Regions from separate parts of the Streptomyces sp. NPDC025784 genome, predicted to be linked through region 2. Evidence: riboswitches for the same ligand, from Rfam matches in the RefSeq annotation. Region 2 holds a riboswitch; each other region holds the start of a gene.
What was found. Region 2 has a riboswitch for S-adenosylmethionine ahead of ACZ4IF_RS08330 (putative leader peptide). Riboswitches for the same ligand answer to the same signal wherever they lie in the genome.
Positions count from the first base shown of each region.

Region 1: linked by a shared signal. The riboswitch ahead of ACZ4IF_RS00910 (aminotransferase class V-fold PLP-dependent enzyme) and the one ahead of ACZ4IF_RS08330 (putative leader peptide) in region 2 are both predicted to bind S-adenosylmethionine.
Region 3: linked by a shared signal. The riboswitch ahead of thrC (threonine synthase) and the one ahead of ACZ4IF_RS08330 (putative leader peptide) in region 2 are both predicted to bind S-adenosylmethionine.

Region 1 covers NZ_JBVHMN010000001.1:208,012-211,278, forward strand. The annotation lists gene ACZ4IF_RS00900 (rhomboid family intramembrane serine protease) at 1-28, shown strand, start outside; gene ACZ4IF_RS00905 (Lrp/AsnC family transcriptional regulator) at 71-352, shown strand; gene ACZ4IF_RS00910 (aminotransferase class V-fold PLP-dependent enzyme) at 414-1,814, opposite strand; SAM riboswitch class IV at 1,987-2,103, opposite strand; gene trpD (anthranilate phosphoribosyltransferase) at 2,198-3,262, opposite strand.
Region 2 covers NZ_JBVHMN010000002.1:515,447-518,713, forward strand. The annotation lists gene ACZ4IF_RS08325 (amino acid ABC transporter permease) at 1-837, opposite strand, end outside; SAM riboswitch class IV at 1,172-1,280, opposite strand; SAM riboswitch class IV at 1,409-1,554, shown strand; gene ACZ4IF_RS08330 (putative leader peptide) at 1,591-1,656, shown strand; gene ACZ4IF_RS08335 (glutathione S-transferase C-terminal domain-containing protein) at 1,933-2,631, shown strand; gene ACZ4IF_RS08340 (ABC transporter ATP-binding protein) at 2,764-3,267, shown strand, end outside.
Region 3 covers NZ_JBVHMN010000007.1:151,716-154,982, reverse strand. The annotation lists gene ACZ4IF_RS18020 (MoaD/ThiS family protein) at 70-345, opposite strand; gene thrC (threonine synthase) at 342-1,628, opposite strand; SAM riboswitch class I at 1,646-1,804, opposite strand; gene ACZ4IF_RS18010 (glucosyl-3-phosphoglycerate synthase) at 2,009-2,980, shown strand; gene ACZ4IF_RS18005 (alpha,alpha-trehalose-phosphate synthase (UDP-forming)) at 3,089-3,267, shown strand, end outside.

The DNA.
Region 1 (3,267 bases), on a different contig from region 2:
GCGACCGGGCAGATTGGACCGCGAGTAGGGTGAGAGCCTCAGCAGCGGCCCCCGAGGGAGAGAACCAGCCGTGATCACCGCGATCGTCCTCATCAAGACCAGCGTGGACCGGATCCCCGAGATCGCCGAGTCGATCGCCGCGCTGGATTCCGTCAGCGAGGTCTTCTCCGTCACGGGTACGTACGACCTGATCGCGATGGTCCGGGTGCAGGCCCACGACGACCTGGCGGACGTCATCCCCGGCAAGATCAGCAAGATTCCGGGCGTCGAGGCCACGGACACGCACGTAGCGTTCCGCACCTACTCCCAGCACGACCTGGAGGCGGCGTTCGCGATCGGGCTCGACTCCTGATCGTGTGACCGCAGCACGAAGGGCCGCCCGGTCGCCGGGCGGCCCTTGACGAGAACCCCGCTCAGACCGCGGGCACGCAGCGGCCGTCCTCCGTGCGGTACCGCCACTTCGCGCCGTCCCGCACGAGTTCCTTCACCGCGGTGACGAAGCGCTCGACGTGCTCGTCGGGGGTACCCGCGCCGAAGCTGACGCGGATCGCGTTGAGGGACTTCTCGCCGGGCGCGGCCTCCGGGGCCCCGCACTCCCCCTGGGTCTGCGGGTCGCTGCCGAGCAGGGTCCTGACCAGCGGATGGGCGCAGAAGAGGCCGTCGCGGACACCGATGCCGTACTCGGCGGAGAGCGCCGCGGCGAAGTGCGAGCTGTTCCAGCCCTCGACGACGAAGGAGATCACACCGACGCGCGCGGCGTCGTCGCCGAAGAGCGACAGCACCCGCACCTCGGGCACGTCGGCGAGACCGGCGCGGACCGTGTCGATCAGGTGCCGCTCGCGGGCGACCAGCGTGTCGAAGCCGGCCTCGGTCAGTGCCCTGCACGCGGACGCGATCGCGTAGGCGCCGATGACGTTCGGCGAACCGGCCTCGTGCCGCGCGGCGGTGTCGTGCCACTCCACGTCCACACCGCCGTCCTCGCGCCGTGACACCTTGCGGCTCGCGCCGCCGCCCGCCAGGTACGGGTCGGCCTCCCGCAGCCAGTCGGCGCGGCCCGCGAGGACGCCGGCGCCGAAGGGTGCGTACAGCTTGTGCCCGGAGAAGGCGACCCAGTCGACGTCGAGGTCCCGCACCGACACCGGGTGGTGCGGGGCCAGCTGCGCGGCGTCCAGCACGATGCGCGCGCCGTGGGCGTGCGCGACGGCGGACAGTTCGCGCACCGGCCAGAGTTCGCCGGTGACGTTCGAGGCGCCGGTGACGCAGACCAGGGCCGGGCCATAGGGGCCTCCCCTGCTCGAGCGCAGCCGAGAGCTTGGGGAAGGCTCCCGGTCGGCGAGGGCCCGCTCCAGCGTCGCGACCGCCTGCTCGGGGGTGCGCGGGGCGTTCAGGTACGTCACCTGCGCGTCCCGCCAGGGCAGCAGCGAGGCGTGGTGCTCGGTCTCGAAGACGAAGACCTGGCAGTCGGCCGGAAGGGTGGCGGCCAGCAGGTTGAGCGAGTCGGTGGTGGAGCGCGTGAAGACGAGCTGGTCGTCGGAGCGGCAGTCGAGGAATTCGGCGACGGTCCGGCGGGCGTTCTCGAACAGGTCGGTGGACAGCTGCGAGAGGTAGCCGGCCCCGCGGTGCACGCTTCCGTAGTACGGGGCGTACGCGGCGACGTCGTCCCACACCCGCTGGAGGGCCGGGGCGCTGGCGGCGTAGTCGAGCGCGGCGTAGGTGACCTCGCCGCCCGTCACGAGCGGGACGGTGACATCTCGCCCGAGAACGGCCAGAGGGGCACAAACGGACTGGTCGGCGGCAACGGTGGTGACAGACATGGCGAGCTCCTGTGAGAGGCAGGCGGAATCACCGCGCGGCCGGTGCACGGAGGTACGGCTCGACGCGGGAAAAAGGTGAAAGGGGTACGCGGAGGCGGGGCTCGACGCCCTATCGCATTCGCTTGCTCACAGAAGGCTCCCTCGAACGACCAGGACCCCTGGTGACACGAGGGGTCCGCGCTTGCCGTAGACCTCGCTGCCTACGGCCTGGTCTTCACCCGGGGCACCCCGCCACGGACGGAGGGTTGCCGGACAGCCGGCCGGGGCCTGATGGCTGTCGCTCATGACCTGGTACAGCATCTTGCCAGAAGATCTTCGACGTGCAAGGCGCAGTCCAGGATCCGGACTGCGCCCTGTGTCACGTCGGGTACGGACGGCGGCGGTCAGGCGTTGCTGACCCGCACCCACCGGTCGAGGGCCTGCTTCGCGGCCCCCGAGTCGATCGACTCGGCCGCCAGCGCCATGGCGGCACGGATCTGCTCCGTCAGCGGCGCGTCGCCCGGCGAGAGCGCCACCAGCGCCGCCGCCGAGTTCAGCAGGACCGCGTCCCGCACGGGACCGTGCTCGCCGTTCAGCAGCCGTCGTGCGACGTCCGCGTTGTACGAGGCGTCGGCGCCACGCAGGGCCTCCACCGGGACGAGCTCGATCCCGACGTCGCGCGGGTCGAAGCGCTCCTCGGTCACCTTGCCGTCGCGCACGACCCAGACGCGCGACGTCGACGTCGTGGTCAGCTCGTCGAGCCCGTCGTCACCGCGGAAGACCAGCGAGGAGTTGCCCCGCTCGGCGAAGACACCGGCCACGATGGGCGCCATGCGCGGGTCCGCCACACCGACGGCCTGGGCCTTCACCCGTGCCGGGTTGGTCAGCGGGCCGAGGATGTTGAACGTCGTCCGGATCCCCAGCTGGCCGCGCGCGGCGGCCACGTGACGCAGCGCCGGATGGAACTTCACGGCGAAGCACAGGGTGATCCCGGCCTCCTCGGCCACCTCGGCGACCCGCTTCGGTGTCAGTTCCAGATTGACGCCGAGCTTCTCCAGGACGTCCGAGGCGCCCGAGGCCGACGACGCGGCCCGGTTGCCGTGCTTGACGACCTTGGCGCCGGTCCCGGCGACCACGATCGCGGACATCGTGGAGATGTTCACCGTCTTCGCGCCGTCGCCGCCCGTCCCGACGATGTCCACCGCCGGGCCCGGCACCTCGATCACGTTGGCGTGCTCGTACATCGTCCGGACGAGTCCGGAGATCTCCTCGACCGTCTCGCCCTTGGCGCGCAGCGCCACCGCGAAGCCGGCGATCTGCGCGTCCGTCGCCTCGCCGCGCATGATGCGGTCCATCGCCCACGCCGTGTCGTCGGCGCTCTGGTCACGGCCGTCGAGCAGGCCGTTCAGTACCTCGGGCCAGGAACGGCCCGCCGCGATGTCGCCTCCAGCGGGGGTCACAGCACTCATATGCC
Region 2 (3,267 bases):
CGTGAGGATCAGGTACCAGACCGTGGCGACCAGCAGCAGCGGCACGATGTCGCCGGGGTAGGTGCTGCCCATCGTCTGCACCGAGCCGAACAGGTCGAGCAGCGAGACGTAGAAGACCAGGGACGTGCCCTTGATCAGGCCGATCAGCTGGTTGACGTAGTTCGGGGTGATGGATCGCAGCGCCTGCGGGAGCACGATGCGGGTGAACTGGTAGCTCTTCGGCAGGCCGAGCGCGGCGGACGCCTCGTGCTGCCCCTGGTCGACGGAGAGGATTCCGCCGCGGACGACCTCGGAGGCGTATGCGGCCTCGTTGAGGCTGAGGCCGACGACGGCGACCGCCATGTCGGTGGCGAGCCGCGACTCGTCGAAGCTGACGAAGGCAGGGCCGAACGGGACGCCGAGGCTCAACGTGCGGTACAGGGCACTGAAGTTGTAGAGGAAGATCAGCACGACGATCAGCGGCACGGAGCGGAACAGCCACGTGTACAGCCAGCTCACCGCGCGCAGCACCGGGCTGCCGGAGAGTCTGGCCAGGGCGAGCAGGACCCCGCCGAGCAGCCCCAGCACAGCGCTGAGCGCGGCCACTTCGAGGGTGATGACGAGGCCGTCGAGGATCGTGGGGCGCAGGAACCAGTAGCGGAAGCGGTCCCACTGGTAGAAGGGGTTGGTGGCCAGGCCGTGGACGATCTGGGCGAGAACGACCAGGACGACGGCCGTGCCGATCCAGCGGCCCGGCCTGCGCAGCGGCAGGACCCGCTGGGCCGTGAGCGGTTTCGGCGGGTGGTGGGCGGGCGGTGCCTCGGCGAGAGACACGGCTGCGCCGGAGGGTTCACTCATGAGTGCTCCAGCAAAGAGGGACACCCCGGGGCGGGCGTGCGGACGCGGCGTCGGCGCGGCGCCGTGGGACGGCCGCGGACGACGGACAGCGGGAGGACGCCGGTACCGGGGGCCGGACGGGCAGAGGGCACACCGCTCGGCGGTGCGCGTCAGGGATTCAGAACGCCGTCAGCCTCGACAGCGGGCACAGCCCGGGGCGCTACACAGTGCGCTGTTGACACGGAGCAGGTCGACGCAGCGGTCGGCGCACAGCAGGACGCAGCCGCGGGGCCGCCGTGCGGCCTTCCTCGAAGCTGTGTGCATCGCCGTCTCCATCGCTGTTCCCGCCCGTGGGCGCTCGCGCTTACCGAAGGTCTTCCGGTCCGGTCCTCACCTGGGGCACCCCACCGCGACAGGAGGGTTGCCGGACAGCGAGCCAGGGCTTGTCGCTGACACTCATGACCGATCTGCGGCGTAAGTTAGGCACTTCCGGAAACCGATGTCAACGCCGGGCGGCCAGGATGACCACCTGGTGAGACCGGGTCCACGCCTTCTTGACGGCTTCGGGGAGCCCGCCGACACTGACGGGGACGGTCACGATTGTCAGCGCCTCGTCACTCGGTTCTTCCGTGCGACGCGGTGATCGGCCCCGGCCCGCTGACAGGCAACCCTTCCACCGCGACGGGGTGCCCCGGGTGACGACCGGGTCCCGCCGACGCGGTGGGGCAAGCGTGGTCGCGCAGGAGCGCGGACCCTGGAGCGGGACCGGTGGGAATGCCCAGGAACGACCTGACGAGACGCCTGCACATCGATCTGCTGCGGGTCTCCAGCGCCTACTAGACCGGCCGCCTCGAACCGGTACGCAAGCGCAGTCACTCCGTTCCTCCACGGCCGCTGCCCATGGGCGGGGCCGGGACCTCGTCGTTCCCAGGGAGAGTCATGCCCAAGACATCGTCGCGCGCTTCGGATTCAGGGACCTCCAGCACATGCGGCGGCGGCACGGCCGACGCACGCACCTCCATCCCCGGTGCCCCGGCGGCCTGTTGCCCGCTCCCCGGCGATCCGGGCCCGGCCGTGTCCCTGCCCGGCCTCCGTCCCCGGGGCGGGGCACCGTCCGTGCCGGCCCGTGCGCCGCGCATCCGCAGCCGCATCGGAGTGGGGGCCGCCGGGGGCTTCTACCCGGCGCCCCACCGCTACGAGTTGTACCTGTCGCAGGGCTGCCCGCGCTCGCTGCGGCTGTCCGTGACCCTGCGGCTGCTGGGCCTGCAGGACTCGGTGGCGACCACGGTCCTGGCGGATCGAGCCGCGACACCCGAGGCGTTCACCGCGCTGCGCCGCGCCTACGAGGCCACCTGGCACCACTACGAGGGTCCGCTGACCGCCCCCACGCTGGGCGACCGCTGGAGCGGACGTGTCGTCAGCAATCACACCCCGGACATCCTGCGCGATCTCGCGGGCCTCCCGGGCGGGGGCGACGCCGCCCACGTCACCACGCTGCGCCCGGCCGCGCTGGCCGCGGACATCGACGCGCTGTCCCGGCTCCTCGACCGTGACGTCACGCCGGTCGCGTCGGCGGACGTCCTGTCCACGGCGCTGGAGCCGCTGGACCGCCAACTGGCCGCGCATCCTTATGTACTGGGCCGTCGTCTGACCGCCGCGGACGTGGATCTGTGGGCGGCGCTCACCCAGACCGGCGCGGCCGGCGTCCTGGCCCGGCACCCGCGACTCGACGCCTATGCGCGCCGTCTCGGCGAGCATCCCGCCTTCCGGGGTGCCCGGTGCCAGCTCACCCCGCGATCCCGGCGCGACGGGTGACCAGACCCGTCCCGTCCAGCGAATCCTTCACCTGCGGCAATCGCGATCGAACATCAACTGACTAGACTACGCACCCTCGTGCACGCGATCGCGCCACGTACGAGCAAAGCCGTTCCCGAAGGGTTCCGACTCTTGATAGCCATCGAAGATGTCAGCAAGCGGTACGCCGACGGCACGGTGGCCGTCGACCGCCTCTCCCTCCAGATACCGGACCACTCCATCACCGTTCTCGTCGGACCCTCGGGCTGCGGCAAGACCACCACGTTGCGCATGATCAACCGCATGGTCGAACCCAGCAGCGGAACGATCCGGGTCAACGGCGAGGACATCCGCAGCCGGCCCGTCAACGCGCTGCGCCGGTCCATGGGTTACGTCATCCAGAACGCCGGGCTCTTCCAGCACCGCACGATCCTGGACAACATCGCCACGGTGCCGCGGCTCCTCGGCTGGTCCAAGGAGCGCGCCCGCGCCCGCGCGGCCGAACTCATGGAGCGGGTCGGCCTCGACCCGGGCATGGCCCGCCGCTATCCCTATCAGCTCTCCGGCGGCCAGCAGCAGCGCGTCGGCGTCGCCCGCGCGCTGGCCTCCGACCCGCCGGTCCTGCTCATGGACGAGCCGTTCTCCGCGGTCGACCCG
Region 3 (3,267 bases), on a different contig from region 2:
CGATCTCACTCTCGGTGACGGCAGTCCGCGGGACTCGCGCCCGGCCGCCGGCACGTCACCGCCCGGGCGTCAGCCTCCGGCGACGGCCGGGATGATCGAGACGCCCGCACCGTCCGGCGTCGCCGTCTCGAGACCCTGCTCGAACCGCACGTCGTCGTCGTTGACATAGACGTTGACGAAGCGGCGCAGCTTGCCCTGGTCGTCCAGGACCCGCGCGGAGATGCCCGTGTGGTTGTTCTCCAGGTCGGCGATGACCTCGGCGAGGGTCGCGCCCTCGGCGCTCACCTCGGCCAGGCCGCCGGTGTAGGTACGCAGGATGGTGGGGATGCGGACGTTGACGCTCATGATGCGAGGCCAGCCTCTCGGAAGGAGTCCAGGTTCGGGCGGATGGTCGCGGTCAGGCCGGTGTCCGAGGCCACCGCGTCCAGGGTCTTGAGGCCGTCGCCGGTGTTCAGCACGACCGTGGTCAGGGCCGGGTCGAGCAGACCGTTCTCGATCAGCTTGCGGGTGACGCCGACGGTCACACCACCGGCCGTCTCCGCGAAGATGCCCTCGGTGCGCGCCAGCAGCTTGATCGCGTCGACGATCTGCTCGTCGTTCACGTCCTCCACGGCACCGCCGGTGCGCCGCGCGATGTCGAGCACGTACGGGCCGTCGGCCGGGTTGCCGATGGCCAGCGACTTGGCGATGGTGTCCGGCTTCTGCGGGCGGACGACGTCCTGCCCGGCCTTGTAGGCGACGGAGACCGGCGAGCAGCCCTCGGCCTGGGCGCCGAAGATCTTGTACGGCTTGTCCTCGACGAGGCCGAGCTTGATCAGCTCCTGGAGACCCTTGTCGATCTTCGTGAGCTGGGAGCCGGAGGCGATCGGGACGACCAGCTGGTCCGGGAGCTTCCAGCCGAGCTGCTCGCAGATCTCGAACGCGAGGGTCTTGGAGCCCTCCGCGTAGTACGGGCGCAGGTTGACGTTGACGAAGCCCCAGCCCTCGCCGGCCGGGTCGCCGATCAGCTCGGAGCAGAAGCGGTTCACGTCGTCGTAGTTGCCCTGGATGCCGACGAGTTCGCCGCCGTAGACCGCGGCCATGACGACCTTGCCCTGCTCCAGGTCGTGCGGGATGAACACGCAGGAGCGGAAGCCGGCACGGGCCGCGGCGGCGCCGACGGCGCCGGCGAGGTTGCCGGTGGAGGAGCAGGACAGCGTGGTGAAGCCGAAGGCGCGGGCGGCCTCCAGGGCCTGCGCGACGACGCGGTCCTTGAAGGAGTGCGTCGGGTTGCCGGAGTCGTCCTTCACGTAGAGGCCGCCGGTCACGCCCAGTTCGCGGGCGAGGTTGTCGGCCTTGACGAGCTTGGTCCAGCCGGGGTTGATGTTCGGCTTCTCGGCGACGTCCGCGGGGACGGGCAGCAGGGGGGCGTAGCGCCAGATGTTCGCGGGGCCCGCTTCGATGCGCTTGCGGAGTTCCTCGGTGTCGTAGGCCGAGTAGTCGTACGCGATCTCCAGCGGGCCGAAACACTCCTCGCAGGCGAAGACCGGGCCGAGGGGCACGCGGTGGCCGCACTCCCGGCACGAGAGGGCGGCGGCGGGACCGAGGTCGACGGAGTTCGTGGTGGTTGCAACTGTCTGCGCAGCCATGGAGGCGAGGCCCTTTCTCCTCATCTTCCTCACGACGCATCTCGCCGTGAGACGGATTTGGCACCTTCCCAAGCCGGGAGCCTCGCGGTGCGATCGAGACGTCGATCGGTACGAGACCGGCTGGAGGGTTGCCGGGGCTTCATCGGGCCGTATCCCTCTGCCCCTCTGGATGAGCGGTATTTGATTGTTTGACTATTGAACTGCTTACGCGCCGACGATCCAGGACATGCGATGGTCACCCGCGTTGTTCAAGACTGTAACCGACGGCCAGGACAGTTGAACCTGTCGTCCGAACCGCGAGACGGCCCTAGCCGATCAGCCGCTGCCACGGCGGGCATGCCGATGAGAGCATGTGATCAAACAGTGAGGAGCCGCAGACTGTGCTGGAAGAAGTTGAGCGCTGGCTGGGCACACGCTCCTGGTCCGTGTCCGATCGCCCGCTCCACAAGCTCATGGCCGCGAAACGCGCCACCGGTTCGACGGTCAGCGTGGTCCTGCCCGCCCTCGACGAGGAGGAGACGGTCGGCGACATCGTCGCGATCATCCGCCACGACCTGATGGAACAGGTCCCCCTCGTCGACGAGATCGTCGTCGTCGACTCCGGCTCCACGGACCGCACCTCCGAGGTCGCCGCCGCCGCGGGCGCGCGGGTCGTGCACCGCGACGACATCCTGCCGCGCATCCCGGCCGTGCCCGGCAAGGGCGAGGTGCTGTGGCGGTCGCTGCTCGTGACGAGCGGGGACATCATCTGCTTCATCGACGCCGATCTGAAGGAGTTCTCCTCGGACTTCGTCACCGGGATCGTCGGCCCGCTGCTCACCGAACCGGGTGTGGACCTCGTCAAGGCGATGTACGACCGGCCGCTGACCGTGTCCGACGGTTCCGCGTCCGGCGCGACGGCGGCCGGCCAGGGCGGCCGTGTCACCGAACTCATGGCCCGTCCCCTGCTCAACATGCACTGGCCGCAGCTCGCGGGCTTCGTCCAGCCGCTGGGCGGCGAGTACGCGGCCCGCCGCTCCCTGCTCGAACAGCTGCCGTTCCCCGTCGGGTACGGCGTCGAACTGGGCATGCTCGTCGACGCGCTGCACCTGGTGGGTCTGGACGCCCTCGCCCAGGTCGACGTCGGCGTCCGCAAGCACCGCCACCAGGACGGCCAGGCGCTCGGCCGGATGGCCGCCGCCATCTACCGCACCGCACAGCTCCGGCTGGCCCGCGGGCACCTGGTCCGCCCGGCCCTCACCCAGTTCGAGCGGGGCGAGGACGGCTTCGAGCCGCGCACCTACTCCGTCGACACGGAGGAGCGGCCACCGATGGCGGACATCGCCGAATACCAGTCACGCAAAGTGGCATAGCCCCGGTCTGCGAAAACACGGAGTGACCGACTCCGCCGGTCGTATACGGCCTGTTCGTACCGTCGTCCGTACGTTTGAGCGTTTCCGGGCCGGGCTAGGTTGAGGCGTATGGCTTCCACGGCTTCTGCGCAGGGCGCTGCCCACCGCATTCTCGTCGCGTCCAACCGCGGCCCGGTCTCGTACGAGGTGCGCGAGGACGGTTCGCTGCACGCCAGGCGGGGAGGCGGCGGGCTGGTCTCCGGCCTCTCCGCGATCGGTCCGGACGCGGGCGCCCTGTGGGTGTGCTC